DNA from 2 places in the Gluconobacter sp. Dm-73 genome. Region 2 is predicted to be linked to the other one. Evidence: predicted binding sites of a transcription regulator. Region 2 holds the regulator's gene; the other holds the start of a gene.

Region 1 (16,297 bases), on a different contig from region 2:
TGCAGCAGGGCAAGCCGCCTTCGGTCGAGCAGCTTTCCCGCATCGAAGAAGTCATCACCCAAAACCGTATGCCGCCGGCGGCCTATCTGCTGATGCATCCGCATGCCCATCTGAACGAAAAGCAGCGCGTGGATATCCTGAATTGGGTGCGTGAACAGCGCGAGCGTTATTATGCGACGTCGGGCGTGGCAGCGCAGTTCCGTGGCGAGCCGATCCAGCCAATTCCCGAGAATGTAGGCGTAGACTGGAAGAAGGCCGAACTTGGTCGGGCGCTGTTCTTCGACAAGGGCTTGTCGGGTGACGGAACGCTCAACTGTGCAAGCTGTCATGGTCTGGACAAGGGCGGCGTGGACAATCTGACGACCGCGACGGGTATTGGGGGCCAAAAGGGGCCGATCAATGTACCCAGCGTCTATAATTCCGTGTTCAGCATGTCCCAGTTCTGGAACGGTCGTGCGAAGGATCTGGCGGAGCAGGCAGCAGGGCCGGTCATGAACCCGCTCGAAATGGGTTCGCATGATTGGGCGACAGTGGCTGAGCATGTTCGGAGCACTCCCGCCTATGCCGGGCAGTTCGAGGCGGCATTCGGTTCCGATCAGATCGACAAGGACACGATCACGGGGGCGATTGCGGAATATGAAAAGACGCTGATCACGCCGGACAGCCGTTTCGATCTATATCTGAAGGGCGATGCGAAGGCGATTACGGCGCAGGAAAAGCGCGGCTATGAGCGCTTCAAGGAAATCGGCTGCTCAGGCTGCCATAGCGGTATTGCCGTGGGCGGTGACGCTTACGAGATTCTTGGGTTGGAAGGCCCGTATTTCGAAAACCGTCACACGAAGCTGACGGCTGCGGATGAGGGGCGTCTGTCTGTGACGCATGCGGAAGGCGATCGGGCGCGGTTCAAGGTTCCGAACCTGCGCAATGTCGAACTGACCGGGCCATGGCTGCATGATGGTTCGGCCACCACGCTGGAGCAGGTCGTTCGGGAAATGGCACGTTACGAGACCCCGGATCGGGACATTGCCGATCAGGATGTCGCGGATATCGTGGCGTTCCTCAAAACGCTGACAGGCAAGTACGAAGGCATTCCTCTGAAGGATGTGCCCGCTGACCAGCCGCTACAGGCTCCGGTCTCGAACTGAAGTCTGCGGAACCTGCGGAAATAAAAAACGGCCCCGGATCATCCGGGGCCGTTTTCTTATGGGCCTTGTCTGTAAGGGCTTATTGCTGCGGAACGGGGTTGCACTGCGGCGGGACGGGCTGCCCGGTCATGACTTCGTTGGTGAAGATCGCGGAATCGGCCAGAGAGCCGTTGACCGTCTCACTGTGGTTCAGACCCTTGTAGAGATGCGCCTGAACGAGCGATCCTGCGGCGCAGGCGGCTTTAACCAGCCCAAGCTGGAGCGCAGGTGGGACGTCACGGTCTTCTGTGCCCGTCCCGGTGAAGAGAGGCTGGGCCAGCTTGAGGGTTGGGAACTCCATGCCCTTCAGAGCCGGGCTGATGGCCTTGAGAAAGGTCGGCTGGAGCGTGTTGTGCAATGTCAGGCCAGCGGCCTGCGTCTGCTGGGACAGGGATGTCAGGCATTCATGCGCCGCCTTGCGATAGAAGGGCAGCGCCTTGGGGGTGAAGGCTTCTTCGGGACGGAAATGCGGGTCGTGTCCTGCCAGTCCGGTGGCAAGGTAGAGGACATAATCGACGAGCGGGCTGTAGCCTGCGTCGGGATGGGCGGCATTCTTGAGCAGATCCCCAAGAAGTTCGGGCGTGACGTAGGGGGCTCCGGTGGCTACGGTGCCGCGGATGTCCAGTTCGGGGGCGTAGGCCGGAGCGTAGGCCGCCGTAGCGACGGCGGCGCCACCGCCCTGAGACTGGCCGACAATCATGATTTTGTTTTTCAGGTCCGGCACGTTGGCCAGTGCGGCGCGGATGCTGTCGAGGACGCTATAGGCTTCGACCCGGGTGTCCAGATAGGCATGCGTGCCGGGTCCGCCGAGGCCCTGATAGTCCGTTGCGACGATAGCGAAACCGCGTTTCATCCATGTTGAAAGATAGGTGCTGTTGCGATCGTTATAGGGATTGAGGGAGGGCGCGCAGCTATCGTCCACGCCGACAGTGCCATGGGCCCAGGCGACAATTGGCCAGCCGCCCTGTGGTGCGGGGCCGGGGGGAAGGATGATTTCGGCCGTAACGGGAACGAGGCCCTTGCCGGTAATGCCGTTCGTCGAAAGATAAGTGATGCGCAGGGCGCGCCCGGCGTCTGGAAGGCTGAGCGCTGCGGCCAGCGGTGCCGAGGTTGTGATGGTTCCGGGTTTTTGAGCGCCGGATGGGGCTGCGGCCTGTGCCGCGCTGAAACAAAGGGCGGTGCTGGCGAGAAGGGGAGCAAATTTGCGCAGGAAAGGCAGGGGCATGGAAGATCCTAGGTCGGTCTTGGGCCGGTCTGGCGTTGCAAGCGAGACTGACGGCATGGTCCTTAACGTCAAGTGAATTTAAAATGGCTTTATGTAAGAGACGGCATCTGACGTGATGCGGGCAGTCCAATCGTCCTGCGCGAGGCGGCGGTCGGCGGCCTTGTCGATCCGCTCACGCTCTTCCGCCGTCAGCAGGCCGCGTTCGTATTCCTGTGTCGCGCGGGCCTTGGCGTTGCTGGCGCGGGCGCGGGTATCGATCGGGTAAGCGCGTTTTTCGGGCAGGGCGAAGGCACTGTCGGGAAGGCTGTCGCGCTCTTCCTGTGTCAGATGGCTCATGGTCCTGTTCTTTCGGAAAATGGAACCTGAGGTGTAAACGCATCCGCGGGCGGAAAGTCCCGAAAGAACATTGTTCAATGATGCTCGAAGCCGTTACATGCTCGGGGCCTGAACTGTCTGATGGACAAGGGCGGCCGGATAGGAAGTGAGGATAGTGTGGCGAAGCGGGATCTGAGGGAGGAGGAAGCGACGCTATGGCGGATGGTTGTCCGCGATATCAAGCCGTTGCGGTCTCCGCGCTCCCCGCGTCGTCTGGCGCCTGCGGCCAAGGTCGAGCCTCCTGCACCCGTACCCGAGGTCCCGCGCTCCATACCTGTCGTGACGGGACGCTCTTTCCTGCCTGTACAGTCTGAGAGGCCGAAACCGCGTCCTGCGGAGCTTTCGGTAGGTGTTCGCGCGCCGGGCTTGGATGATACGAGCTGGAAACGTCTGTCACGCGGGCAGATGAAGGTGGATGCGCGGCTCGATCTGCATGGCTATGTCGTGCAGGAGGCGTTCGAGCGACTGTATGATTTCATGCAGCGTGCGCGGGTTCGAAACTGGCGTTGTGTAGAGGTGGTGACGGGGCTTGGAAGCGGCGAGACCAGCGGGTTGATCCGTCGTGAGCTGCCAATGTGGCTTCAGCGCGGGGATCTGCGGTCGATGGTTCTGGCCGTTGTGCATCCCCATGCGGCCAATCATGGATCAGTCAGGATTTTGTTGAAAACGCGCCGTCGCTGACGCTGTCAGAGATGGCGTGTTTCCTGCCCCTCGCGCCAGCGCGGTGTATTGACGGAGAGCCAGCGGCGCAGGGCCAGCGTGGCGCCCAGATCGGGAACGGCACGTGAGAGGAACGGGGCCGCGTTGTCGCCTGTGACCAGCTTGAAATGATGCGTCTCGGCCCAGCGCCTCACACCGGTATCTGCCGTGGCAGCCGTGCAGGCGCGGTTCCATTGCGCGACGATCTCAGGCGGGGTCAGCATAGGGAGGGCAATGGCCATGGCCGTATCTGCGGCGGCGGAGACGGCCTGCCACGCGTGATAGAACGGCCCTTCGGGCGCGCGATGCCTCGCCTGCTGATAGGCTTCCATGAAAATGGGGATGGTCGTCGAATGCGTATCGGTCAGGTCGCCGGTGTAATAGATCGCGCTCGTGCCCTCGGGCAGGTTGGCGAGGACGTCATCAAGCGGTCGGTCGAGCGTGTAAGGAGAAATCTGCACGGCATCGACGGTGCCTTCGTGCAGGGCGGTCAGGGCGTTTGACGAATCCACATAACCGGGCACGGGAATGGGGCGCAGGCCGAGAAGCGAGAGGCCCATCAGGGCATTCAGTTCCGGGCCGCCGATGCGGGAGACGGCAAGGCGGACAGGATGATCGTGAAAGAACCCCGTCAGGCGGCTGCGCAAGGTCTTGTGCAGTTCGGCGCGGGCGATGACGACGGTCGTGGTGGAAGCCACCAGAACCGGGGTCCAGCGTCCGAAATCGTAATGGACGCGGGAATCGCCTGTCAGGGATGCCAGAAGTGTGGCGCCGGGAAAGGCCAGCGCCGTATTGCCGTCAGGCGCGCTGTTGGCGTCGAACAGGTTTGCGGCGCGAACGCCGTCCTGTCCGATATCGGGGGTCAGTTCGAGAGGCGTCGCCAGATCCAGTGTGTGGGAAATGGCGCCACTTGCCAGTTCTGCGAACTGGCCGGGGATGGAGGCGAGCGTGCCGCCCAGAAGGAGCTGAACATCCGTCAGAGTCCCGGCGCGGGCCGGGGTGTTCAGGAAGCGAGCGGTTCCGCCAAGGGCCGCCAGCCCTTTCAGGGCGGCACGTCGGGTCAGTCTCACGGCCAGCGGACTTCCGGCGGCATGCTCATGAGGATGGCTTCGGTGTTGCCGCCTGTCTTGAGACCGAACAGCGTGCCACGGTCATGCAGCAGGTTGAACTCCACATAACGGCCGCGACGGATGAGCTGGGCATCGCGGTCCGCTTCGGTCCATGGGGTGAACATCCGGCGGCGCACGACAGCGGGGTAGGCATCATGGAAGGCCATGCCGACATCCTTCGTGAAGGCGAAGTCCTGATCCACATTTCCGGTAGAGAACTGATCGTAGAAAATACCGCCCAGACCGCGTGGTTCGTTGCGGTGGGACAGGTGGAAGTAGCGGTCGCACCATTCCTTGAAGCGGGGGTAATGCTCCGGATCGTGCCGGTTGCAGGCATCTTCGAAGGATTTGTGGAAATAGTCCGCGTCCGATCGCGCTTCTGCGGTGTCGGGGAACATGGGCGTGATGTCCCCGCCGCCGCCGAACCAGCCCTTCGTCGTGATGATCATGCGCGTGTTGAAATGCGCGGCACTGACATGCGGATTGCACGGATGGGCGACGAGGGAGACGCCGGTTGCAAAGAAACGCGGGTCTTCTTCGGCACCTTGGATGTTTTTGCGGAATTCGGGGGAGAACTCACCCCAGACGGTCGAGACATTGACGCCGACTTTCTCGAATACGCGGCCGCGCATGACGGACATGACACCTGAACCGCCTTCCGGGCGGCTCCAGGCCGTGCGTTCGAAGCGGCCGGGGGCGGTGCGGTCGCGCAGGACCTGCGAACCACCTTCAGCGGCCTCGTCTTCGAGCTTTTCGTAGGACGCGCAGATGCGGTCACGGAGGGTTTCGAACCAGGCTTTGGCGTCCTGCTTGAGGGCGTCGTGAGGTACGTCTGGACGAACGGTTTCGGCGAAACCGGGGCTGATCTGGTCCATTTTTTCTTCCCCCGTCTATACAGGACAAAACTTCGTTACGCGCAGTGTCCTAGCAAATCGTGCCGTCGTCGAACAGTTGGCTGATGCATGACTGACGCCCATTGGTGGCGGGCATCCGTGGCGGGACGATGGCGCAAAGACGTTTTCATTTCGTAAAAACGCTGGGTTTTGTGAAAATATTTTGCTGAACGCGGGAAAGGGGCATGTCCGGCGTGCGAGGGTTGCGCGTCGGGCGTTCTCGTGGTCCAGAACGGGCGAGCGGACCAAACAACAGTCAGGAACAGACATGTCTTCGGAACAGGAAATCCAGCCCGTCATTGGTGTGATCGGTGGTTCGGGGCTGTACGATATCGACGGACTCGAAAACAAGGAATGGCGCAAGGTTGAAACGCCTTGGGGTGAGCCGTCCGACGAACTGCTGTTCGGGACGTTCGAGGGCGTACAGTGCGTGTTTCTGCCTCGTCATGGGCGGGGCCACCCCATTCCGCCGTCGCGCCTGAATTTCCGCGCCAATATCGATGCGCTCAAGCGTGCGGGTGTGACGGATATTCTGTCGCTTTCGGCGGTGGGGTCGCTCAAGGAAGAATTGCCGCCGGGGCATTTCGTGCTGGTGGACCAGTTCATCGACCGCAGCTTTGCGCGTGAAAAGAGCTTCTTCGACACCGGCTGCGTGGCGCATGTCGGGATGGCGGACCCGGTTTCGGCGCGCGTGCTGGATGTGGTGCAGGGTGAAGCGGCTTCGCTCGGTATTCCGTTCACGCGGGGCGGGACATATCTGGTGATGGAAGGGCCGCAGTTCTCCACGCGTGCCGAGAGCGAGCTCTACCGGTCCTGGGGCTGTTCGGTCGTGGGCATGACGAACATGCCGGAAGCCAAGCTCGCCCGCGAAGCTGAGATGAACTACGCGACCGTTGCGATGGTCACGGATTTCGACTGCTGGCACAGCGAGCATGACAGCGTGACGGTCGAGGCTGTCGTGAAGGTCATGACGGGCAATGCGGAGAATGCGCGTCGCCTTGTGAAGGCTGTCATTCCGGTGCTGGGTAAGAAGCGTCCGGTCGACGCCAGTGCAGAGCGCGCTCTGGATCATGCAATCATCACGGCTCCGGCTGCACGCGATCCGAAGCTGCTGGCCAAGCTCGATGCTGTGGCCGGACGTGTTCTGAAACAGGGCTGAGGCTCTGCTGAACGCCGCGCCTGCGTAAAACGGGCGCGGCGGAAACCATAATCAATCGAAATTATGGTTCGGGTCTGCGTTCAGGTCGATGCCTGCCCGTGCATCATCAATTTCCACGCCGTCCAGTTCCACCGGCGGCAGGTCCTTAACCGGAGTGCCCTGCGGCACTCCCTTGATTGCGATCAGGTCGGCGGCTTTTTCGAGATAGCCTTCTGGACCACAGTCCGGCTTGCCATCGGCTTCCCACAGAAGACGCGCTTCGTGACGGATCGCGGCATCGTGCTTAGGGTCGTTTTTGAGCGGATTGATGCTCATCTTGAAACTCCTGTCTGATCCGGTGCGGTATTCGCCGGGATTGTTATCAGTATAGACCCGTTTCACGGTTTTGCGACAGTCTGTGTCACCGTGTCGGGAGAGTGCTTCAGGCGAGATGTGTTTTCAGAAAATCAACGCTGCGGGACCAGGCGAGGTCACGGGCGTCCTTGTTGAAGCTCGGACGTTCGGGGCAACCGAAACCATGACCGGCGTCGTCATAGACATATTCCTCGACCTCGGGGCGGGCGTCGCGGATCTTCTGGATTTCGGTGTGGGGGATGGAGGAATCCTCGCCGCCGAAATGCAGCTCGACCGGACAGTGCGGCGCGGTATCGACATGGTTGCCGATGCTGCCACCATACCAACTGACGGCCGCGTCCACGTTATGGGTCTGGGTCGCCGTCAGCCATGCAAGCAGACCGCCCCAGCAGAAGCCGATGATACCGACTTTCCGGTGTCCGGCATCACGCAGGGCCTTCGCGCAGGCAGCAATATCGGTAAGCGTCTTGTCGGACGGAATCTGGCTACGGAGTTCGAGGCCTTCCGTCACGCCAGCCTGTGAGTAAGGCAGGATGACATCGGCTTTTGCACGGTCGAAAACGGCCGGGGCAATGACGTGGAAGCCTTCTGCGGCGAAGTCGTTGCAGACATTGCGGATATGGTCGGTGAGGCCGAAAATTTCCTGCACGACGATGAGGGCGAGGGGCGACTCCGCCGAGCCTGCCTCATACGCACCGAAGCTGTGTCCGTCTGAAGCTGCCAGCTTGACCATCTGGCCTGATGCGGGGGTTTTCTTGTCCGATGGGCTGTGTTTCATGTCTGTCTATCCAGTTTTGTCATGCCCGAAAGGCCATGAATCATGAGCGACGTCATCAATCTCCGCCGGGAACGCAAACGCCGCAAGGGCGTTGAGGATGCCAAGGTTGCGGATGCCAATCGTCGTTTGTATGGACGGACCAAAGGCCAGAAACTGACGGAAAACATGGAAAAACAGCGGCTGAAAAGCCTGCTTGACGGGCGGAAACTTTCTTCTGGTCCGTCTGGGAACGACAGCGAGAAACCTTGACGGAAACGGGTTGGGCGCCTATGTCATTGGCACTCTCCATACGAGAGTGCCAAATGCACTGCAGTCATTGAGTGCAGCAACCCGGTCATGCTGCTTTTTACAAGGGTGTGACCAATAATGGAGCGATCCATGACGAAGTTTCGTCCCCTTCACGACCGCGTGGTGGTCCGTCGCCTGACGGGCGAAGAGAAGACCGCCGGCGGCATCATCATTCCTGACACCGCCAAGGACAAGCCGACCGAAGGCGAAGTCGTTTCCGTCGGCCCGGGTGCCCGCAACGAGCAGGGCCAGACCGTGGCTCTGGACGTCAAGGCTGGTGACAAGGTGCTGTTCGGCAAGTGGTCCGGCACCGAGGTCAAGATCGACGGCGAAGAGCTGCTGATCATGAAAGAGAGCGACATCATGGGTGTGATCGGCTGATCAGCCGTCCCCGTTTCCTCTCGTAAAAACCTCATTCAGGAGTAAGAATTATGGCTGCCAAGGACGTAAAGTTCGGCGCTGATGCCCGCGAGCGTATGCTGCGTGGCGTTGATATCCTCGCAAATGCCGTCAAGGTCACGCTCGGCCCGAAGGGTCGTAACGTTGTTCTCGACAAGAGCTTTGGCGCACCGCGCATCACCAAGGACGGTGTGTCGGTTGCCAAGGAAATCGAACTGGCTGACAAGTTCGAGAACATGGGCGCCCAGATGGTCCGCGAAGTCGCGTCCAAGACGAACGACATCGCAGGCGACGGCACCACGACTGCAACCGTGCTGGCCCAGGCCATCATCCGTGAGGGCGCCAAGGCTGTTGCTGCTGGCATGAACCCGATGGATCTCAAGCGCGGCATCGACAAGGCTGTCGGCGTTGTTGTTGAAGAGCTGAAGAACAACACCAAGAAGATCACGTCTCCGGAAGAGATCGCTCAGGTCGGAACGATTTCCGCCAACGGCGAGACCGAAATCGGCGAGATGATCGCTTCTGCCATGCAGAAGGTTGGTTCCGAAGGCGTCATCACGGTTGAAGAAGCCAAGGGCCTGCACACGGAACTCGACGTTGTCGAGGGCATGCAGTTCGACCGCGGCTACATCTCCCCGTACTTCGTGACGAACCCTGAGAAGATGACGGCTGATCTCGACAGCCCGTACATCCTGATCCACGAAAAGAAGCTCTCCTCGCTTCAGCCGATGCTGCCGCTTCTCGAAAGCGTTGTGCAGTCTGGCCGTCCGCTGGTGATCATCGCCGAAGACGTTGATGGCGAAGCACTTGCCACGCTGGTCGTGAACAAGCTGCGTGGTGGCCTGAAGATCGCTGCCGTCAAGGCTCCGGGCTTCGGTGACCGTCGCAAGGCCATGCTGGAAGACATCGCCATTCTGACGGGCGGTCAGGTGATTTCCGAAGACATCGGGATCAAGCTGGAATCCGTCACGCTCGAAATGCTGGGTCGCGCCAAGAAGATCCACATCGAGAAGGAAAACACCACGATCGTCGAAGGCGCTGGTAACAGCGACGACATCAAGGGTCGTTGCAACCAGATCCGCGCGCAGATCGAGGAAACGACGTCTGACTACGATCGCGAGAAGCTTCAGGAGCGTCTGGCGAAGCTGGCTGGTGGCGTTGCCGTCATCCGCGTCGGTGGCAGCACCGAAGTCGAGGTGAAGGAGCGCAAGGATCGCGTTGACGACGCTCTGCACGCAACCCGCGCGGCTGTTGAAGAAGGCATCGTTCCGGGCGGTGGCACGGCTCTGGCCCGTGCATCCTCTGCTCTGAAGGGGCTGACCTTCGACAACGACGACCAGCGCGTCGGTGGCGAGATCGTCCGTAAGGCTCTGCAGGCTCCGCTGCGCCAGATCGCCTTCAACGCTGGTGAAGACGGTGCAGTCATCGCAGGCAAGGTGCTTGAGAACGACGGTTATGTCTTCGGTTTCGACGCCCAGAAGGGTGAGTACAAGGATCTGGTCGCGGCCGGTATCATCGACCCGACCAAAGTTGTCCGTACGGCCCTGCAGGATGCTGCTTCGGTCGGCGGTCTGCTGATCACGACGGAAGCCATGGTTGCTGAACGCCCCGAGAAGAAGGCTCCGGCCGGCGCTCCGGGTGGCATGGGCGGCATGGGCGACATGGACTTCTGATCGAAGTCCGGTCCGTCTTTCGCCTCTTTTACGAAAGAGGCGGGATGCCAGATCTGTTGCAAAAAAGCCTCTGGCCTTCGGGTCAGAGGCTTTTTAAATTTCAGTTTAATTACTGAATCCAAACCAAAACCCTGGCTGGGTATAACCGTTGCATTTATCACACATGTTGCATTCAAGTGCCCTCTGAAGACATGGCTGGTATGTATTTTTCGTGACAGTCACGCTCTGAGATCTTTAGACAGGGAACAACATTCTTCTGAAGGATTTTGTTCTTTGATGAGCACATCTCGTCGCCACCTGTTGCTGTGTGCATCAATTCTCGGAGTTGGGACCCTGTCAGGAACGGCTTTCGCCGCTTCCACGACACAGCCGGAACACCGTTCCCACAAGGCTGTGCATCACAAGACAGCCGCTTCGACGACTGCTGCAAAACCTGCTGTTACGCCCGTGCAATCCGTGGCTGTGCCTGTCGCCACGACGGCTCCGACCTCTGTCAGCCGCCGTCGTGCTGCTGTTCTTGAGGCACAGGGCGTGTCGGGTGGTTCCGAGCGTATGGTCGTTACGGGATCGGCGCTTGCCTCCTCGAACAACCAGAACGCCAACCCTGTCCAGATCGTGACGGCCAAGCAGATTCAGCAGACGGGCGCCACGACCCTCAGCGACTTCTTCGCGCGTATTCCGTCCATCGGCGGAACGGGCACGAACAATTCTGAGACCAACGGAACGGGCGGTGCATCCTGCACTGACATTCGTAACCTTGGTTCCAACCGCGTGCTCGTCCTGATTGACGGCAAGCGTGCAACGCTGAACGGCCAGACGAACTGTATCGATCTGAACGCGCTTCCGGTTCAGCAGATCGCCAGCGTCGAAATCCTGAAGGATGGTGGTTCCGAGCTTTACGGCGCTGACGCCGTCTCGGGCGTCATCAACATCAAGATGCGTCATGATCTGTCGGACGGAAACATCACCATCCGCGGTGGCATCACCGGTCATGGCGACAACGACACCGGTATGATTTCCGCCTACAAAGGTTGGAACTTCGATCACGACAAGGGCAACCTGACGCTGTTCGGTCAGTATATGACGCAGGGCGGTGTTCTTCAGCGTAACCGTGGCTGGGCCAATCCGGTGCAACTCACGGATAATCCCGTGGGCTCGGGTGGAGAAGTTTTCGGATCAGGTTACTCGAACTATACGCATGTTCAGAACAGTACGACTGGTCTGAACGCCGCAGTTGCTCCTGATGGAAAAACAGTGAGCAACTGGGGTTCCAGCAATCGTTATCCGTATGGCCAGCATCAGAGCCTAATCAACCAGCTTCAGAATTCCAGCCTCTCGGGTGATTTCCACTACGAGTTCAACCGCCATGCCAATCTGTATTCCAATGTGATGTATTCACATCGGACCAGCTCCAGCTACATGGCGGCCGAACCGTTTGACGGCTCTGTTCCTCCCAGCACGCTACCGTCCGTTCTGACGGTGCCGGCTAATGATCCGAACAACCCGTTCGGTCAGGATGTCGACATCACGAAGCGTCTGACGGAACTTGGAGATCGTCGCGACGAGAACGCCACCGATACGGTCACCTCCAAGGTGGGCATGAACGGTGCGATCGCTTACGGCTGGGATTACGACGTTTCGTATACCTACGGTTCGAACATGTCGACGGATCATCTGGAGAACGTTGGATCGTACACGAACCTGCTGAATGCTTATGGTCTGCAGCAGGTCGATCCTTCTAACTCGGCCAGCGCTCTGCTTTATAATCCGAGCGTCTGCCCGTCTTTCGGATGCAGCAATCCGTTCGGAACGATGGGCAAGCAGGCTGCTTCCTACGTCAACTACAACACCAACACGCATTCGCACTACCAGCTTCGTGACTGGAACCTGCGCATCAACAACAACCATGTGACGACGATGCCCTGGAAGGGCGGCGGCGATCTGGGTATGGCGTTTGGTTTCGAGCATCGTGGCGAACAGCTGACCAACACGCCTGATCCGTTGATCGTCAGCGGGCAGAGCCTGACCAACACGGTTCTTCCGACCAGTGGTGGCTTTGATGTGACGGAAGGGTATGCGGAAGCCAAGGCGACGCTGCTCAAGAACGTCTTCCTTGCAAAGGATCTGACGATCGACGCGCAGGGTCGTGCGTCGGGCTACAGCACGACTTCCGAGACGGCGAAGAACTGGAAGGCGTCCATCAACTGGGCACCGACGCAGGATATTCGTTTCCGTGGCACGATCGGAACGTCCTATCGCCAGCCGAACGTGTATGAACTGTATGGCGGTCAGTCGCTCAGCTATAACCTTGCCAACGATCCCTGCGATGCCGGACAGGTCGGCACATATGGTGCGGCTTCGGCGACGGTTGCGGCAACCTGTGCGAAGCAGGGCATCAATACATCCACTTTCCATCAGTCTGGTACGGGCCAGGTTCCGACGCTGGGTGGTGGCAACGCTCATCTTGCACCTGAAATCGGGCGGACCTACACGTTCGGTACGATCATCACGCCGCGCTGGATCCCGAACCTCTCCATTTCCGGTGAGTTCTGGCACTACTCGGTCAACCACACGATCAGCGCACTTCCGACACAGTATATTCTGGACGGATGCTACACGGGTACCAGCCCTTCGCTGTGCAATACTGTGAACCGTCTGGCGAATGGCCAGATCAACACGGTTTCGGCAACGAACCAGAACACCGGTGCTCTGCATGAAAGTGGTGTGGACTTCGATTTCGACTATCGTATTCGCGTTGCCCCTCACGATGTCCTGTCGGTCTCCAACAACTTTCAGTATCTGCTGAACTACACGCAGCAGCTCGTTCCGGGTGGCGCGTTCACCAACTATACCGGTGCGCTGCTGTATGCGGGTGGCCCGAACAACGCAAATGCATCCTATGGCATTCCGCGTGTTCGTGACTATGCGACGTTCGGCTGGACGCATGGTGCGTTCACGGCGACATACATGATGCAGTTCATCGGCGGCATGCGCTGGAACGATCAGTCCGAGTTCCTGAATTCCACCACGGCGGGCCGTTACAAGACCCCGATGATGATCGAACAGGATCTGACGCTGGCGTACCGCTGGAAGAAGTGGAACTTCGAGAGCGGCATTAACAACATTACCAACAAGAAGCCTCCGTTCGTGGCCAGTGGCGTGGATAACAGCGCCGGCGCGACCTATGGCAGCTTCTATCAGGGTCGTTATTTCTTCCTGCAGGCAGGCATGAATTTCTGATCCTGACACTCTGAATGACGGCTTGGACCATTGGTCCTGAAAAGCCCCCGGTCATTGCGACCGGGGGCTTTTTTTATGTGAACTTTTCGAAAGCGGAATTTCCTGATTGACGGGAGAGGAAACCTGTCGAACTGTAACAGCCGATGTCGAAGAGGGGCTCATGACCGGGAATATCGACGATCTTGCGGCGCTGATCCGGGATGCTGAAGGCGGTCGGGAGCGTTTTTTGGAAAAGTTCGCCGCTTTCTGCGAGCAGGCCTTTCCGCGTCAGTCAACCGTGACGCGCAAGACACGCGGATGGCTGAAACGCACGGTCGATATCGAGGAGCTTGCCCTTCGGTTTGAAACACGAGTTTTCGTGCTCCGGCGTAACGGAACCGGGGTGGTCGCCGAGATTGCCCACGAGGTTCGCGGGGTGGTCATCAGCCGTAAGCAGGTTCCGGCCCGGGACTGGATCACGGAGTTGCGTCAGAAAATCCATGAAGCTGGGCTGGCCGTTTCGGGTGAGGGGCACGCAGCCGCCGAACTGACGGATTTTCAGCCGTGATGCGCCTGTTTCCGTGGTCCTCCGGTCCGAAAAAAGAGGCCGAGGCACGGGCGTTTCACGAGCTTGGCGGTCGGGCACGTCCTCTGGTGCGTCTGGGATCGGTGCGACAGGCGCTTCTGACGCCGTCCATGGCGATCATGCCGCTGGGCAATGTCCATGCCGAAACCTGGTGGAAGTCCGGGATGAACTGGCAGGCCGTGCATGAAGCTGGCTGGCGCACGGCAACGGACCGCATCCGCGAGCAGGCGCGAGCGTTGGGGGCGGCAGCGGTTCTGAACCTGCGATACCGGCTTGAGCATCATGGCGGGGCGCTTGGGTTCATGTTGCATGGTGAGGCGGTGCATGTGCCGCAGCTTGAACGTCTGGATGTGCTCTCTTGCGTGCCGTGGAATGCGGCGACGCTGGATGTGGCGCTTGCAGCCGGGATCGTGCCTGTGAATTACGGCGTCGGGACCTGGGAAGACATTCGCTACACCGGGCCTCTGGAAGGCTTTTTTGATGCGTTCAGCATTGGGGAAAGCGCTCTTTTGACGCAGGCCAAGCGGGCGGCTCGGGATGCAGCGGCGCTGAGTTTGCGGAACGATCCGGCCTGTCGGAACTGGGACGGGGCGCTGGGGCATGACGAGATCGTCGGACTGACAGTGCAGTCGGAACGGGGCGTCGTGAAGTCGCTCCGGGTTCGGGCGGCTGTGAGTATTCTTGGATATCGGCGCATCGGCGGTCAGGGTTCGGTGTCGCCTGCGATGGTCTGCGGACTGGATGATGCGGTTCGTTCGGGCTTGCAGCATCGGCCGCTTTTCGTCGGGGTTTCGAACCGGATCGAGGTTGAGGAGGAGGCTGGCGAACGGGGCAGGGATGGCCGCGTCGAGGCGGCTGTTCTGGGCCTTGAAGTCGGCGGTGAGGTTGTTAGCGAGGTCGTCGAGGGACTGGATGGTCTGTTTGACGGCTTGAATGATCTGTTCTGAGGCGCGTTCCAAGCGGCCTCGTGATGTTGTGGATTTTACGGCGGGAGTCCCATGGGTATCTTCGATCAGGTTCCGGGTTTTGACGCGCTTCCTCCGGGATGGGGCGGGAGTGGCTCTTCTGAACCGGCGCAGAGTGGGGGGCAGATGCCGCCAGCGAGAGCGTCTGGCGGGAGAGTTGCGACGTCGGATTTCAGCGTGCGCGAACTACTGGTTGTCGAGCAGGCCGGATTCCGGGCTCTAGGGTTGTGTCTGGGCAACAGCATCTGGAAGGTGCAGGCCAATACGCAGTTTCGCAACACGTCCTATGAACTGACGGATCTGACGGGGGCCATGTATGGCGCGCGTGAGAAGGCCGTTGAGATCATGCGCGAGGAAGCCGAGCAGCTTGGCGCGGACGGGATCGTGGGAACGCGTCTGGAGATTTCACAGCTTGCCGATAGCGGCATGCTGGAGTTCCGGGCGTTCGGGACGGCGATCGTGCATGCGGAAGGGCACTCTGGCTATCGGCGGCCGGACGGACGACCATTCACGTCTGATCTGTCAGGGCAGGATTTCGCGCTGGCGCTGCGCTCGGGGCGGCGGCCTCTGGATCTGGTTCTGGGATGTTGCGTGCAGCATATTCCGCGCCGCAGCCTGATGACGACGCTCAAACAGGCCATGCAGTGCGTGGAACTGGATCTGTTCACGCAGGCCTATTACACGGCGCGCGAGCATGCGATGGAGCGGATGTCGGCCCATGCGGCGGAAGTCGGGGCCAATGAAATCATCGGGACGACATTGCGCGAGGAATCGCATGTCTGGGGCGATCATATCGTCGAGTTTCTGGCTATCGGCACCGCCATGTACGACACTGGAAAGCCGGACCCGAATTTCCGTATCGATCCGACCTTTACCCTGACGCTGGATAACTGACATGAGTGCTGACGAGACCAGACCGCTAGATCTGAGCGATCTTTATGCTGATGAGCCCGCACCGGTTCCTGTGAAGGTTGAAGTGCCGGTTTCCAGCAGTGCCGTTCCGGTGGCGCTGGAGCCGATGCCCGCTTTTCCGCGGCTGGTGGAAATCAGCCGTCTGCCAGCGGATATGGTTGAGGAGGCGCATCGGCGGGCGGAGACGATCGATTTCGGAGATCTGAACACGCTTCTGTCGCACGGGATGGGCGCGCTTGGGGAGCTTGCGAAGGTTTCGGACCGGATGCTGGCAGGGCGGACGCTGGGCGAAAGTGATGCGGTCGGGGAAATCGCGGCGGGTGTTCTGGATGGCGTGAAGATCCTGCGGATCGGAGATTTGCAGAAGCTGGCGCGTGGCGAAGGTGGGGCGCCGGGGGGCTTTCTGGCAAAGATGGGCGGTCTGCTGGGTGGGGCGAAAGACGCGCTCAGCGGGTTTGCCGAGAACCGCAAGAAGTTCA
Region 2 (16,297 bases):
TAACGTCACTTCACCGCGTTATGACAGATTAAAGAAAAAAGGCGCCGAAACAGTTTTTCTGTTCCGGCGCCTGAGCGAATCCGTCTGAAAGCCGACAGGGCTTAAACGTAACAGGATTTACTGGGCCGAGGCGCTGGCTTCCGATCGGGTCGCCCCCACGCTCTGCGCCAGTGAGGCCGACATGAAGTCGTCCAGAGCGCCATCGAGCACCGCGCCCGGATTTCCCTTCTCCACACCCGTCCGCAAGTCCTTGACGAGCTGATAGGGCGCCAGAACGTAGGACCGGATCTGGTGTCCCCAGCCGATATCGGTTTTGGAGGCTTCCGTCTGGGCGGCAGCGGCTTCGCGCTTCTGCAATTCCGCCTCGTACATCCGGGCGCGCAGCATTTCCATCGCCTTGGCGCGGTTGCGATGCTGAGAACGGTCGGTCTGGCAGGCCACCACGATCCCGGTCGGGATATGGGTGATCCGGATGGCCGAATCCGTTTTGTTGACGTGCTGTCCACCCGCGCCCGAGGCCCGGAACGTATCGACGCGCAAATCCGAATCGTTGATCTCGATCTCGATCGAATCATCCACGACCGGATAGACCCACACAGACGCGAACGACGTCTGACGACGGGCCGCCGCATCGAATGGCGAGATCCGGACCAGACGATGCACACCCGCCTCGGTCTTGAGCCAGCCATAGGCGTTCGCACCGCTCACCTGAATGGTCGCGGACTTGATGCCAGCCTGCTCGCCTTCACTGCCTTCGATGAACGTGACCTTGTAGCCATGCTGCTCGGCCCAGCGCGTGTACATGCGCAAGAGCATCTCGGCCCAGTCCTGGGCCTCCGTACCACCCGCGCCCGCATTCACCTCGACGTAACAGTCATTGCTGTCCGCCTCGCCCGAGAGCAGGCTTTCGATTTCGCGCTTGCGGACGTCCTCGGCGATGGCACGCAGGGTCTGAGCGGCATCTTGAACGAGACTGTCATCCCCTTCCATCTCCGCCAGTTCGACCAGTTCGAGCGTGCCTTCGACCTCAGCTTCGATCTGCTGGACGCCTTCGATCTGGTTGGCAAGCGTCGTGCGCTCGCGCATCAGCTTCTGGGCGGCTTCTGCGTCGTTCCAAAGGTCGGGGTCTTCAACGCGGTGGTTCAGTTCCGCGAGGCGTGTTGTTGCGACATCCCAGTCAAAGATGCCTCCTCAGCAGTGCCACCGACTGCTTGATCTGGACGGAAAGGGCCTCGGTTTCGGCCGACATAGTGTCCTCCACTCATAAGGGGGGTCTGTTCTGGTGGCCTTAGTATAGGCCGCCCACGCCAATGTCACCATCGGACGGAGCAGGTTTCTGGGCCTGTCCCGGCACTGCGGACGACCCGGTTCCGGGCGTGCCGCCTCCGGGCTGGTCCGGCATTTGGGCCATGCCGCTTTCAGAATCCGAAATCACGCTGTCCGCGCCCGTATCGGCGGCAGTCAGGGCTTCCGTACCAGCGCCAAAGCCATGCAGCTCAACGGACGCACCCGGAACCTGATCGGTCTTGAAGCCATCGACAGCCGAAATGCGCCCCGTGTCGTAGCTGGCCAGCGTAATCCCGTCCGGCACGCGGAAGTCGAGCTTCGGACGGCTGGCCAGAGCGACCTTCATGATCTTGTTCCAAATCGGCCCGGCAATGCGGCCACCATCCGAATTGCGACCCAGCGTCTGGGGTGTATCGAAACCGACCCAGACCACCGTGACGATATCGGGCGAGAATCCGGCAAACCAGGCGTCATGGAAGTCCTGACTGGTCCCGGTCTTGCCCGCGATGGGACGGTCGATGCCAACACCCGCCATACGGCCGGTGCCCCGGGCGATCACGTCCTGCATCATCTTCACGATCTGGAACGTGCTCTGTTCGCTGGCCAACGTAGGGCGTGTGTCGGTCAGGGACGGGACAGACACGCTACCGGGTACGGGCGTGGCCGGGACCGGGGCAACCGGCGCGGCGGGCGGTGTCGTACCATCGGCCGGTGTTCTGTCCGTGGGAGCAGGCTGTTCGCTGGGCGGAGCCTGCATGGCAGTGCCGAGCTTCAGCCCCCCTGCCTGCCACAGCACGCTCCCGGAGCGGTCCTGAATGTCGTCCACAAGAGTCGGCGTGACAATATGGCCACCATTGGCGATCGTGGCGTAGGCCGCAGCCTCGCGCATGACGGTGGTTTCGACGGCGCCTAGTGCTGCGGGCAGAACATGCGGCATCTGCGCCACAAGCCCGGCGCGGATGGCCGTATCCGCGACCGCTTTCATGCCGAGATGGGCGGCGACACGGATCGTGACGAGGTTGCGGCTTTCGCGCAGCGCGTCATGCAGCGTCGTCGGCCCCCAGTTGTCATGCTCGTAGTTCTGCGGATGCCAGTCGCCATAGGAAATGGGCGAATCGTCGAAACGCTCGGACGGGGAAATTCCCTGTTCCATTGCGGCCAGATAGACGAAGGGTTTGAAGGACGATCCCGGCTGACGCAGCGCCTGCGTGGCCCGGTTGAACTGGCTTTCATGGAACGACCAGCCACCGACCATCGCCAGAACGCGGCCCGTATGCACATCCAGCGTCACCGCCGCCCCTTCGACCTGCGGGATCTGGCGCAATGCCGCCGAACCGCCTTCCTGCGGTTCGATCATGATGACATCCCCGGCACGCAGCGGATGCGCCCGCCGCGCCCAGGCGATATCACTCGCAAGAAGCGCGCCTTTACGGGCGCTGCCTTCCTCGATCCAGCCGACATGCGTGCCACCCGGCAGCACGACCGCCAGACGCCACTCGCGCAGCATCCCGCCGGGCGGCGTGACATGATCGAGCGCGCTCTCCCAGCCATCATCCTGAATGTCCGACAGGGTGCGCAACGCCCCCCGCCAGCCACTATGGGCGCGGTCGTAATTCATCAGCCCTTCATGCAGCAGCCGCGTCTCGGTGACCTGAAGACTGTGGTCGAGGCTGGTATGGACTTCCAGACCACCCTGAGCCGCCCGCTCCTGCCCGTACTGGGCGATCAACTGACGGCGGACCTCCTCACCGAACCATTCGGAATCCGGCAGAGGCCCAAAACGCTGCTTCTGCTGCGGGACCAGCGGCTCCTGCTTTTCCTGATCGGCCTGCTCACGGGTCAGAACGCCTGCCTCGACCATCAGGTCCAGCACAAGATTGCGACGACCCATTGCGGCCTGCGGATGCAGGAACGGGTTATAGTTCGTGGGCGATTTGGGAAGTGCTGCCAGAGAGGCGGCTTCGGCATCATCAAGCTGGTCGAGCGGCTTGTTGAAATAGCTCTGCGCGGCCGCGGCGACACCATAAGCGCCGTTCCCGAGATAGATGCCGTTCAGGTAGATTTCGAGAATCTTGTCCTTGGACAGCACCTGCTCCATCTTCATGGCAAGCAGGGCTTCCTTGATCTTGCGATCAAGGCTCACGACGTTGCTGTTGAGCAGCATGACCTTCGCCACCTGCTGGGTGATGGTCGAAGCTCCCAGCGGACGGCGGCCATGACGCGCGAAAATGTCCGTCAGGCCCGCACGGCCGATCGCCATGAAATCCACGCCGCCATGCGTATAGAAATTATGATCTTCCGTCGCGATGAAGGCATTCTTCACACGCTCGGGGATGGCGTTGATCGGCACGAAGATCCGGCGTTCGTTCGCCAGTTCGGCCATCAGACGGTCATCGGCAGCATAGATGCGGCTGACCGTCGGCGGCTGATAGGCGCGCAGGCTGTCCACGCTGGGCAGATCCGCCACCAGCTTGGCATAGGTCGTCCAGCCCAGAATGCCCGCCCCGGCCACGCCCACAAGCCCCACACCGGCGATGATCGCCAGGGACTGCCGGTAGCGGCGAAAACGGGGAGGGCGTGGTGGCGTGGCGCCCGGACCTTGAGGGTTACGGGAGCGGAGAGAGCGTCGCGTCATGCACCCTGCATAGCATTATTCCGCCCCTTCCGTCGCCCCGTCTAAAAAGGTCATTTCATGAAAGAGGCGTAACCCCCGGACCATTATTCCGAAACGTTCAGCAGCCTTCAGCCAAGCAAACGGCCAACCATCCGCGCGGTGTAGTCCACAACAGGCACGATCCGCCCGTAATTCAGACGGGTCGGGCCGATCACGCCGATCGCACCCACGATTTTCTGGGCTTCGTTGCGGGCAGGCGCCACGATCATGGACACGCCCGACATGCCGAACATCCCGCTTTCACGCCCGATATAGATCCGCACCCCTTCGGACGCATCGGCCAATTGCAGAAGCTGGAGCATGGTCTCCTGCGTTTCCAGATGATCGAACAGCATGCGGATCGTCGTCAGGCGCTCGATTTCCGTGATGTCGGCCAGCAGCTTCCCCTGCCCTTTCACGAACAGCGTCCCCCCGTCGGCGTCCCATGTCGCAAGGCCGCTTTCGATCACACTGGCCGTCAGGGCGTCGAGTTCATGGCGGCTGGCATCCATTTCGCTCCGGACCCGCTCGCGCAATGTGCCGAGCGTCAGGTCTCCAAGGCGAGCGTTCAGATAGTTCCCGGCTTCGACGAGAGCGGAAGGCGGCACGCCGGGCGGAGTCTCGATAATGCGGTTCTCGACCTGCCCGTCCGAACCCACCAGAATGACCAGAACCCGCCCCGGACCAAGTGCTACGAACTCGATATGCTTGAGCGCGGCATCCGATTTCGGCGCGAGCACCAGCCCGGCAGCGGAAGACAGACCCGAAAGCAGGGACGACGCTTCGGACAGAATGTCCTGATAGGATCGCCCGTGAATATCGAGCCGACTGTCGATGCTAGCGCGGTCTTCCTCCGTCAGCGCGCCAAACTGGAGCAGGCCATCCACAAACAGGCGCACGCCCTTTTCGGTCGGCAGACGCCCGGCTGAAACATGCGGGCTGAACAGCAGCCCGGCCCGCGCCAGATCTGCCATGACATTGCGGATCGTGGCCGAAGACAGCGCCGGTTGCAGGCGCTGGGCCAGCGTCTGGCTGCCGATGGGCTCACCCGTTTCGACATATTCCTCGACGATTTCACGCAAAATCGCGGCTTCACGATCTCCCAGACCGTGCGGCATCGGGATGGAAGGGCGGAACAAGGGAGGCTGTGGTCGCATCATGGTAAACCCACTGTCGGGGCTGGATGGGTCTGCGTCAAACGCGCTAGAGGCGGGACATATTCTTCCACGGGATCTTTTTTGACATGACTGACACCGCACGCAAGCGTCCCTCCGGGCGTGCGCCGGACGAAAACCGTATTGTTTCAATCGAAACGGGCTTTGCCCGCCATGCCGAAGGCTCCGCGCTCATCCGCGTGGGCGGCACGGAAGTCCTGTGCACGGCCACGGTCGAGGAGCGTGTTCCGGCGTTCCTGCGCAACAGGGGACAGGGCTGGATCACGGCCGAATACGGAATGCTCCCCAGGGCGACCCACAATCGCGGCCAGCGCGAGGCGGCCAAAGGCACGCAGTCCGGTCGCACTCAGGAAATCCAGCGGCTGATCGCACGGTCGCTCCGGGCCTGTGTGGATCTGAAAAAGCTGGGAGAGCGAACCATCACGCTCGACTGCGACGTCCTGAACGCGGATGGCGGCACGCGCTGCGCCTCCATCACAGGCGCCTGGGTGGCATTGGCGATCGCGCTGAAGACAATCAAGCGCTCCCAAGCCCTCACAGCTCAGGTCGCAGCAGTCTCATGCGGGCTGACGGATGCCGGAGCCGTGCTGGATCTGGACTATATCGAAGACAGCAGCGCGCAGGCCGATACGAATTTCGTCCTGACGGCGGATGGTGGCATCATCGAAATTCAGGGTACCGCCGAGGACAAGCCGTTTCAGGAGAGCGAATTTTTCGAACTCCTTCGACTGGCAAAGCTCGGCACGACCCGACTGTTCGACGCCCAGAATCACGTCCTGGAGACTGCATGATGCGGACACTGTCCCGAGGCTCAAAAATCGTTCTGGCCAGCCATAATGCCGGCAAGCTGCGCGAATTCTCCACCTTGCTGGCCGAGAGCGGGATCACCGTCATCTCGGCCGCCGAACTGAACCTCCCGGAACCCGAAGAGACGGAAGAGACCTTCACCGGCAACGCCGCCATCAAGGCCCTGGCCGCGGCCAAGGCCTCCGGACTGCCCGCGCTGGCCGATGATTCCGGCTTCTGCGTCGCGGCGCTGGACAATCGCCCGGGCGTCTATTCCGCACGCTGGGGCGGCCCGACCAAAGACATGCAGATCGCAATGGACCGCGTGCATCGGGAGATGGGCGACAGTGCCGATCACCGGGCCTTTTTCGTCGCAGCCCTGTGCCTGGCCTGGCCGGATGGCGAAACGCGGACCGTGCAGGGCGAATGTCACGGCACGGTCGTCTGGCCCCCACGCGGCGATCATGGACACGGTTATGATCCGATGTTCGTGCCGGAAGGCGGAAACCGGACCTTTGCGGAAATGACCGAAGCCGAGAAAAATGCCATCAGTCATCGCGGCCGGGCGCTGGAGCAATTCCTGAAGAACTTCATCGCCTGATGACTGGAAAAACCCGGTCTTTTCCAAAATAAAACTCCGGGTTTTCATTCCTTTCAAAAACAGTTCTTTGAAAACAGAAACATAGAATTATTTATTACATGGAAATAAAAAATTACCCTAATTTTTTTGATCCATGTTACCCTGACCGGACCTGAAACAAAAAAGGGATCGTCATGGGGAATGTGACAGCACTGTTTGCGGATGCATTTATATTTGTCCTCGTTCCGTGGGGACTGTGGCAACTGCTCAGGCGTTCCATTCCCATTGCCATTCTGCCCATTCTGGTGGGCATTGTTCTGGCGGTCCTGCATTTTCCAGCGTCAAAAGTCGGTATTCCTTCGCTTTACGGCGATTATATCGGCTGGCTGGCCGTTCTGGTTCTGGCGTTCACCGCCGGACTGGAAATGTGGCAGAACCCCACCCATTCCCCCGAAGCCGAAAACCTCCCTTCCCCAACGCTGGGTCGCCTGCTGGGCGGAGCGCTCGTGGCGCTGGGCGTTCCGTTCGTCATCGGGACCATTCTGGTCAAACTGTTCTTCCTGCCCCTGCACGGCTGGCAGGCCCCGCACGGGGATGGCTGGATCGGCGCCATGTCGATCGGGCTGTGCATTTCCGTCAGTGCGCTGCCGGTTCTGATCGGCATCGTGCGCGAACTGGAGCCTGTGTACCGCCCCGTCGGACAGCTTGCCCTCAAACTCGCGGTCGTGGACGATGCGGCCCTCTGGATCGGGCTGGCCATCCTCCAGTTCGCGGCACGCGGATCGGATGCGCTGCATGGCTGGACCGGATTTGAAGGACTGGCCGTCCTGCTTCTGGTCGGCATGGCGCTCCTGAGCAGCTGGGCCACGCGAAACCTGAAGAACCCGCCGATCTGGGTGATCTGGGCCGCTGTTCCGGCCTATCTGGCCGCCGGGTCCTGGGCGAGCCACGAACTGGGGCTGCATGAACTGATCGGCGCCTATTTCGCAGGTGCGCTTATGCCGCCGCGCTGGGTCCGTCGCCTGCCGGTCGAAGCTGTGGGGACATTCTCGCTGATCTGGCTGGCACCGATGTTCTTTGGCCATAGCGGATTGCGGATCGACGGCGATGCGCTGACATGGCCATCCGTTCTGGCCTCCCTGCTGCTGGTCGTCATTGCGATCGTCACGAAAATCCTCGCCGTCTGGATTTTCCCGCCCGCTCCGGGCCTGACGAACCGTCAGGCGCTGGGTATCGGCTCCCTGTTACAGTGCAAGGGGCTGATGGAAATCGTGGCGGCAACCATCCTGCATGCGCATGGCATGATTTCGGAATTTGCCTTCGCCTCGCTGATGGTTCTGGCCGTGATTTCCACGACGCTGACCGGGCCGATGTTCCGGCTCGTCTCGGGACGTTCGCGCCCCGAGACTGCGGCATAATCAATCCTTCGAACGCACGGGGCCGTGGCTGACAAGCGCGCCCCGCTGCCAGACTTGATCAATCTGGTCCACGGCGGCGATGTTTTCATCCGCATTGCCATCCACAACCAGAAGATCCGCCCGGCGGCCCGGAGCAATCACGCCACGGTCTGACAGATGCAGCAGGGCCGCGGCATTGCCCGTGGCCAGACTGATGGCCTGCACGGGGGACAGCCCGGCCTGCACCGTCAGATACAGCTCACGATGCTCGGCAAAGCCGGGAATACGGGTCGGTGCGGCCCCGGAATCCGTCCCAAAACCAACCTTCACCCCTGCCCGATACAGCACGGCGAGGTTCTTCTGATTCACCGACAGGGCATAGTGCGAGGCCTTGGTCAGAGGCTTGGCCAGTGTCGCCGCGCACCATTTCGGATCCGTGAACTGACGGCGCAGGGCCGGGTCCATGCCCGCCAGAACGAACGGATTGGAGAGCAGCTCCGGCTGTTCGGCATAAAGATAATTGGCTTCGTCCAGATCCAGCGTCGCAATATACCATGTGCCCTGACGGAGCATCGCCGCGATCAGATCGTGATCCACCGGCTGGTCCCGCACGCCATGCGCGAGAATATCGGCTTTTGCCGCCACGATGGCCTTGGCGACGGCGAGATCGTGAATATGGACCGCAACCCGCGTGCCATGCTGATGCGCTTCGTCGATGACGGCTTCATAGATGGCGGGCGGCAGCATGGGATAGGTCTTGCCGTCCGGGACGTCATTGCGGAAATCGTCCACCCAGAGCTTCACCAGATCCGTATGTTCCGCAATCATCTGGTCCACGTCCTTGCGGGCCTCTTCCGGCGTGGTCGGACGGAAGACCTGATCGGGACCAACGCCCTTGACCATGGCCGCCGGTGGCACACCATCCGGCGCGCCAATCCCCTGATCCACGCCATACAGATCCGCCCCCGGATTGCGACCCTCATGCTGCTCCTGACGCAGCGTATCGAACAGCGGAGAGCGGTTCAGACCCAGCGCCGTGACGGTCAGGACACCATAGTCGGAATACTGCTTCATGGCCGCGAGAATATTGGCGCGGGTATAGTTGTCGCGGCTGGCCCCCGTGCCTTTCACGAGGCCGACATGGCTGTGATCGCTGATAAGAGCGGGCATCAGCGTCTTGCCCGTCAGGTCCACATGCCGCGCGTCGGCGGGAGCCGGGATGCCGACCGAAAGAATCACACCATTGTCGATGACCACCGTAGCGTCCGGCTGCGCCGATGCCCCGGTCCCGTCAATCAGCCGCGCATGCTCGAATGCGACCGGCTCTGCCAGCGCATTTCCGATACTGAAAGCGGCAGGCGTTGCGAGCAGCAGGGCGGTGAAGACGGAACGGATGGTCATGCGGCGGTCTCCTATGTGGCTCCCGCCGAGCTTCTTTATCGGGCATCCTGTGCTCCGGGCGGAAACGTCCATGAAGGACGAAACGCCCCCAGACCGGGAAAGATGCCGAAACGCAGACCCTTTCCTTCCGGCCTCAGCCCTCAAGCGACTGAAGCTCGAACAGGCGGCGGTAAATCCCGCCCTCGCGCGTAATCAGTTCGGCGTGCGTTCCGTCTTCTTTCAGCGCGCCCTGACTGAACACGAGGATGCGGTCCAGTTCCATGACGGTCGAGAGACGATGCGCCACAACGATGACGGTCCGGTTCTGCATCAGGCGACGCATCGCATCCTGCACAAGGGATTCGGACTCGGAATCGAGACTGGACGTCGCTTCGTCGAAAATCAGAATGGGCGCATCGGCCAGAAAGGCGCGGGCGATGGCAACACGCTGGCGCTCACCGCCCGAAAGCTTCACGCCGCGCTCTCCGACCATGGTTTCGTAACCCTCGGGCAGCCGCTCGATGAACGGCGCTGCGTTGGCCAGACGGGCGGCATCTTCGATCTCGGCGCGGCTCGCATCGGGGCGAGCATAGGCGATGTTTTCCGCAAGCGTGCGATGAAACAGCACCGGTTCCTGCGGAACAATCGCGATATGCGCGCGCAGGGACTCCTGCGTGACATGCGCGATATCCTGCCCGTCCACCACAATACGCCCGCCGTTCACGTCATAAAGACGCTGAAGCAGCTTGGTCAGGGTCGTCTTACCCGATCCGCTCGGCCCGACAAGCGCCACGCGGGAGCCGGGCGCGATGTCGATGCTCAGATCCTGATAGAGCGGCTTGACCTGCCCCGGATACTGGAAGTCCACATGCTCGAAGTGGATCGCCCCTGTCGTGAAACGCGCCTTCTGGGCATCGTCTGCGTCCTGAATGGCAGGATCACGGCGGAAAATCGCCACGAGTTCCTCCATCTCATTCACCGAGCGCTGCACCTGACTGACCTGCTGCCCCAGATCGCGCAGATACCCCTGCACCAGGAACATCATGGTCAGAACATACGCCACATCCCCCGGACCAGCGTTCCCTCCCCACCACAACCAGACGGCCAGCCCGATCAGCAGCATCCGCATGGCGAGCGAGGCCAGAGCCTGAAGATTGGCGCTATTCGTGCCCCGGACCCAGGTTTTCAGGGTCCGCTGACGCCAGCCCCGGATGATGCTGTCGAGCCGGTCGTCCTCGCGGTTTTCCGCACCGAATGCCTTGACCACCGGATTGCAGGTCACGGCATCCGCCATGGCCGCACCCATTTTCGTGTCCCATTCATTGGACGCACGGGCGGTGGGCGCGACATAGCGCAAGGTCAGCAGGATGGAGAGCATAGCGAACAGCACCACCGAAACCGCCAGAACCGACCCCATCAGCGGCGAGCGGACCATCAGAACCGCCGTCGTCCCGCCCAGAACCAGCACTTCCGGCGCGATCAGAAGCAGGAGCGTGTCGTCCAGCGTATCAATCGCCCAGATCCCACGCGTCAGCTTGCGGACGGTCGAACCCGCGAAGTTGTTGGCATGCCAATCCGTCGAGAACCGCTGCACCCGATCGAACGCCTGATTGGCAACGCGGTGCATGATGGCAAGCGTGAGATGCGAAATCCCGATGAAGGAGGAGCGCCGTCCGAACAGCCCGATCAGCCCGAGGACGATCAGCCCCGCGACCATCAGCCCCGCATCATCGCGCAAATGCAGCAGTTCCGAGGTTTTCTCCACAGCCGGGCCAGCGGCATGGCGGGAAATATCCTCCACCAGACGGCCTGCGAGAACCGGCGTGCAGACATCGGCCAGCGTGGCGAGGGCAACGCCGCCGAGGGTCTTGGCCAGCAGAAGGGGATGGTCACACCAGCGGCTACAGACGAAAGACAGGACGTCCGTGAAGGACACCTCCTGCTTGCGGCCCTCCTGTTGCTGGCGACTCATGGGAAGAGGGGTATCGGACACGGTATCAGGCACAGGGCGCTCCGCCGTCTGCCGGTCTGCGATGTCATGCAGAACAGGCCACGGTGTAATGGCATGGAGTTTTCAGAACTTTGCCGTATCTTGCTGTGTGTCCGGACCAGACGCAACACACCCCCAGCCTCACACCCTCTTGGAGTGCCCGTCATGACCGATGCCCCCGCAACCGCCAAGCGGGCCATGAGCAAGGCGGCCGCCAAAGCCTTCATCACGGCACTGGCCGAAGCCAATCCCGATGCGGAAAGCGAACTGGTGTTCCGCAATCCGTTCGAACTTCTGGTAAGCGTCGTGCTCTCAGCACAAGCGACGGACAAATCCGTCAACAAAGCGACCAAAGGCCTGTTCGAGGAAGCCCCCGACCCAACCTCCATGGCAGCCATCGGCGAAGAGGGCATTGCGCGACACATCCGCACCATCGGCCTGTGGCGGGCGAAAGCACATAATGTGGACCTGCTCTGCCATCAGTTGCTGGAGCGTCACGCAGGACAGGTACCATCCGACCGTGCTTCGCTCGAAGCGCTGGCCGGTGTGGGGCGCAAGACGGCGAATGTCGTAATGAATGTTGCATTCGGCGCGGACACGATGGCGGTCGATACCCACATCTTCCGCATCGGTAACCGCACCGGTCTGGCTCCCGGCAAAACCGTGCGACAGGTCGAGGACGGGCTGGTCGCCCGCATCCCGAAGGACATGCTCCGCCCCGCACATCACTGGCTGATCCTGCACGGGCGCTATGTCTGCAAGGCCCGCGCGCCCGAATGCTGGCGCTGCCCGGCCACGACATGGTGTCTGTATCCGGACAAACGCATGGTGGCCCCGTCCGCACGCAAAACAGCCACGGCCTGAAAACTCCGACTTTACTCGGACTGCGCCAGCGGCAGATTGGGCATGCCGTGCCAACCCACAGGCGGAACCCAGAGCCGGTTCCCCCGCCAGCTCCGGTCCGAAACAATCGTGAGACTGTGTCCGGCGAACACGGCATAAGCCCCGTCGCGCCAGACCGAAAACCGGTCAATGAACGGCACATCCGCGCAGCCTTTGCGAGCGGGAGAGGCGCTGATGAATAGGCTCACCCCGTCACATTGCTGCACCGTCGGGAGATGAGCACCGTCCGATAAATCATGCGGACGCAGCAGCACAGTCTGCGCGCCAATGCTGATCCGGCACAAACCGATCAGACACTCCGGCGGCAGAGTCGCCACCGGAAGCGCCAGAGCCTGCTGCCAGTCTTCCAGCGTGCGTTCTTCCAGACCGGAATGCGGACCAACCAGAAGCACATCCGGGCGATGCACCGCCATCAGCCCCGCATCCGCCGACACGAAAATATCAGGCTTCGGGGCCAGCCAGATCGACGCCACCCCGATCACCACCGGCAGCAGACCGGCAAGAGCAATCCGGCCTTTCCACAGACACAGGAAGCAGAGCCCAAGCATCACAAGCAGCAGCCCCCAGCCCGGCATGGCCGGAACAGGCTGATGCGCCATCGGAAACGCCGCCACCCGCTCCGCCAGCACCTGTACGATGCGGATGCCCACACCCATGAGTTTCAGAAACGGCGCTTCGGCATGAAACGGCATGGCAACAAGCGCCAGAAGCCCAACCGGCATGATCCAGACAGCCGCCAGCGGCACGGCCGCAAGATTGGCCAGCACGAACCATGGCTGAAACGCCCCGAAATGCGCCATGCTGACGGGCAACGTCGCCAACCCGGCGAGAAGGCTCGTCACCGTCAGGGCCGCGCCATAAGACGCGGCAACCCGATACCACTGCCCTTCCCCGCGCAGACGCATGAGCGGTTCGCGCAGTGCGCCATAGCCCGCAATCAGCCCCATCACGGCGGCGAAAGACATCTGGAACGACACATCCACAACCGACACCGGCGAAACCAGCAGGATCAGCAGCGCCACGATGGACAAAGACCGCATGGACAGAACGCGCCGCCCGGTCACAATAGCCAGCGTCATGAGGCTCGCCATGCCCAGCGCCCGCAGGCTGGGTAGATGCGCGCCCGTCAACAGCACATAGCCCGCCCCGGTCAGCAGCCCGCAAACGGCGGCGATCTGCCGACAGGGCAAGCGCAGAGCAACATATTCAATCGATGCCAGACCACAGCGCAACGTCACGATCACAGCCGCCATCACAAGCCCCAGATGCAGCCCTGCAACGGCCAGAAGATGCGCCAGCCCGGATGCGGAAAATGCTTCCCGCGTCTGCTGGTCAATGCCCCCGGCTTCACCGGCCAGAAGCGTGGCCGCAATGGCTGCGGTCTGGTCAGGCAGCACAGCCGCAGTGCGGAACGCAACAGACTCTCGCAAACTCTCGATCCATGAAACCCGGACCGCTGCGCCTGAAAGACTAACCGGCCCCAGCGCATAACCGCTTCCCGCCAGTCCCGAAAACCATGCCTCGCGCTGAAGATCGCGTCCGCCGGGCCATGACGGCGGTGGCGGCGGTCGCAACATAGCACGCAGGCTGATCGTGCTTCCCGGCTCGGGCAACAGATCGTCATCGTCCCGCAGGCGAAGATGCAGCGTGCGCCGTAACGGAGCCATTCCTGCATCGACGGGCGTGTCGAACACGGCATCGGCCAGAGTGATGCGATGCCCATCATCTTCGTCATCATTCCGGGGCGGCAGGATTTCCAGCGACTGTACGCGGCCCGTCAGAACGGTGGCATGGGTCGGCAACACCGGCATGGGCGGCTGCATCCGGGCCTGAAGAGCCAGATCGCCACAACCGCTTGCCAAAGCAAGCAGCGTAAACCCCAGCAAACGCGGAAACAGCCGCTGCCAGCCCCACCAGAGGCACGCGGCCCCTGACAGCCCCATCGAAAGAGTGCCAAACACAACAGACAGGATGGAAGGCTCAAACGGCAGGACGAGATAGAACACGGCCCCCAGCCCGACTGCCACCGGAAGCCAGCAGATCATCTGCCGCCCCTGATCCAGAACAGACCGGATCAGGGGCGAAGGCAGCTTCGGCACAAGGTCGAGGCCTTCTTCGCGCTCCAGTAGTTCGCGCGGATCGAGGTCCGGGACGGAAAGGGGTTCTTTCTTCACAAACAGAACCGTAACGGATTTTCCCGCAGGACGCGCCTCCCCGATTAAGGTCAGCGCCTCCTGCGGCCCAATCTACTGCGGAAGATGCAGCACCTGTTTCAGACCCGCGGCATCCCGCTCCAGTTCAAACCCGGTGCTCCCCGGCTGAAACAGCCTTGCGGTTGCAAGATTGCCGGTCACGACAGGGTCGAATCCGGCCGCCCTCACCAGCGTCGTCACCTGCGAGACAGCCTGCGCATCATCTCCCGCCACCGGAACCGCCAGAAGCGGCGAAGCGCGATGCGCCTCGGAACGCAGCGTGGTCATGTCGATGGAGTTGAAGGCCCGCACCACATGCGCCGAAGGGAAATAACGCTGTGTCGTCACCCCTGCCCCGTCCCGCTGCGCCGTGTCCGCAATCGCCCCATCCCGCCAGGGATAGGGATTGGACGGATCAAGCAGAACCTTGTCCAACAACGTCCGGCTGAGCTGCGGGCCGAGCTGCGGAATAGCACCATAGGGGACGGCCAGCACCACCACATCGCCATAGGCCGCCGCCTGCGCCGGGGTTCCGGCCGTGGCGAGCGGGCCCAGCGATGTGGCCAGAGACTGCGCCTCGCTCAGGGAGCGCGACGACACCATGACGGGATAACCCGCATGAACCCAGAGCTCCGCCAGCGTCGTGCCGACATGACCTGTGCCGATAATGCCGATCCGCATTTTCTGGCTCGTCGCCTCGACCGCATTGGCGCTGCTGACCGTGGCCAGCCCCGCGAGTGCTGCGAGGAAAGGACGGCGCCTGAGAGGAAAACCCGTCATGATGGGTGCCACTCCCGTGCGAGAACACCTGCTGCACCCTGAACCGGATCGGTTTTCGGGAAGGACAGGCCGTGAATACGGGCACTCTGCTCCGCCGTAGGTGCGGCGCGGAGAATGTCGAAAGACTGGTTAGGTGGATAGGCGCCGATGACGGTGAACTCCGTGTCCGATCCGAGATTGCAGTGCCCCGTTCCGGCCGGAAGCACGGCGATGTCGCCACCGCGCACCTCGACCGTCCGGGCGTTCGGCCCTCCCAGCATCAGGCGTGCGGAACCGTTGGAAAAGCCCAGAACTTCATGACCCAGGCTGTGATAGTGATGAAACGGATAGACACCGTTGCGCCACTGCGGCGGCCAGCCGTTCCGGCTGAACAGGTCTTCATACACCGCCTCGCGATCCGGCCCGGCTTCGAGCGCATTGCGATAGACGATGACAGGAAGCTCCGGATTGTTCGGAACCCAGTCATTGGCGCGCAGCGTAAAGATATCCACACGGGAGGTCGTGGCGCTGGCGTGATGGATCTTCCCCTCTCCGAAGGTCAGACCCAGCCCTGCCAGCAGGGCATTAAAATCGCGTCTGTTCATTGGAAAGGCACCACCCGGACTATTGAACGTCACAATAGGCCGCTTCGGGAGGCGTCTGGAAATCACACGCGCTTGAAGAACCTTAGCTTTTTGTAAAGCGCGGGCTCGTGACGGAGCACCGCAGCCCCACTGGCGCAGGCGGATGGAAGCGCGGGTCAGAGCATGATATGACGGCGGCATGACCATCCGTACGCGATTTGCCCCCTCCCCGACGGGTCTGCTGCATGTCGGCAACGCCCGCGCCGCCCTGTTCAATTTCCTCTTTGCCCGTCATCACGGCGGCGAATTCCTTCTGAGGATCGAGGACACCGACAAGGAACGCTCCACTCAAAAAGCCGTGGACGTGATCTTTGACGGTCTGGCCTGGATGGGAATCAAGGCGGATGCGGAACCGGTTTTCCAGTCCGCCCGGCAGGACCGCCATACGGAAGTGGCACTTGAGCTTCTGGAAAAGGGTCAGGCCTACAAGTGCTTCTGCACCCCCGAAGAGCTGACCGCCATGCGTGAGAAGGCCATGGCCGAGAAGCGCCCGCCCCGTTACGACGGCACATGGCGCGACCGCGATCCGTCCGAAGCGCCCGCTGGCGCGC

The links. The regulator HrcA, encoded in region 2, represses chaperone genes, less so after heat shock. The targets are predictions, from matches to a motif close to GTTNGCACTCNCNNNNNGNGAGTGCNAAC.
Region 1: a site for HrcA is predicted at 8,051-8,079, ahead of groES (co-chaperone GroES). Genes of this name have one in related genera too.

The regions. Positions count from the first base shown of each region.
Region 1 covers NZ_JAERLW010000001.1:392,036-408,332, forward strand. The annotation lists gene JK176_RS01845 (cytochrome-c peroxidase) at 1-1,145, shown strand, start outside; gene JK176_RS01850 (lipase family protein) at 1,225-2,409, opposite strand; gene JK176_RS01855 (hypothetical protein) at 2,488-2,745, opposite strand; gene JK176_RS01860 (Smr/MutS family protein) at 2,902-3,465, shown strand; gene JK176_RS01865 (hypothetical protein) at 3,471-4,553, opposite strand; gene hemF (oxygen-dependent coproporphyrinogen oxidase) at 4,550-5,467, opposite strand; gene JK176_RS01875 (S-methyl-5'-thioadenosine phosphorylase) at 5,754-6,644, shown strand; gene JK176_RS01880 (hypothetical protein) at 6,696-6,959, opposite strand; gene JK176_RS01885 (dienelactone hydrolase family protein) at 7,066-7,776, opposite strand; gene JK176_RS01890 (DUF4169 family protein) at 7,819-8,025, shown strand; gene groES (co-chaperone GroES) at 8,155-8,445, shown strand; gene groL (chaperonin GroEL) at 8,496-10,136, shown strand; gene JK176_RS01905 (TonB-dependent receptor domain-containing protein) at 10,413-13,376, shown strand; gene JK176_RS01910 (hypothetical protein) at 13,537-13,923, shown strand; gene JK176_RS01915 (hypothetical protein) at 13,920-14,888, shown strand; gene JK176_RS01920 (heavy metal-binding domain-containing protein) at 14,940-15,800, shown strand; gene JK176_RS01925 (toxic anion resistance protein) at 15,802-16,297, shown strand, end outside.
Region 2 covers NZ_JAERLW010000010.1:27,027-43,323, forward strand. The annotation lists one part of gene prfB (peptide chain release factor 2) at 118-1,179, opposite strand; one part of gene prfB (peptide chain release factor 2) at 1,181-1,249, opposite strand; gene JK176_RS11200 (penicillin-binding protein 1A) at 1,289-3,922, opposite strand; gene hrcA (heat-inducible transcriptional repressor HrcA) at 4,030-5,100, opposite strand; gene rph (ribonuclease PH) at 5,184-5,906, shown strand; gene rdgB (RdgB/HAM1 family non-canonical purine NTP pyrophosphatase) at 5,906-6,502, shown strand; gene JK176_RS11220 (cation:proton antiporter) at 6,676-7,899, shown strand; gene JK176_RS11225 (amidohydrolase family protein) at 7,900-9,279, opposite strand; gene JK176_RS11230 (ABC transporter ATP-binding protein) at 9,413-11,230, opposite strand; gene nth (endonuclease III) at 11,414-12,112, shown strand; gene JK176_RS11240 (ComEC/Rec2 family competence protein) at 12,124-14,325, opposite strand; gene JK176_RS11245 (NADPH-dependent F420 reductase) at 14,398-15,123, opposite strand; gene JK176_RS11250 (cupin) at 15,120-15,707, opposite strand; gene gltX (glutamate--tRNA ligase) at 15,886-16,297, shown strand, end outside.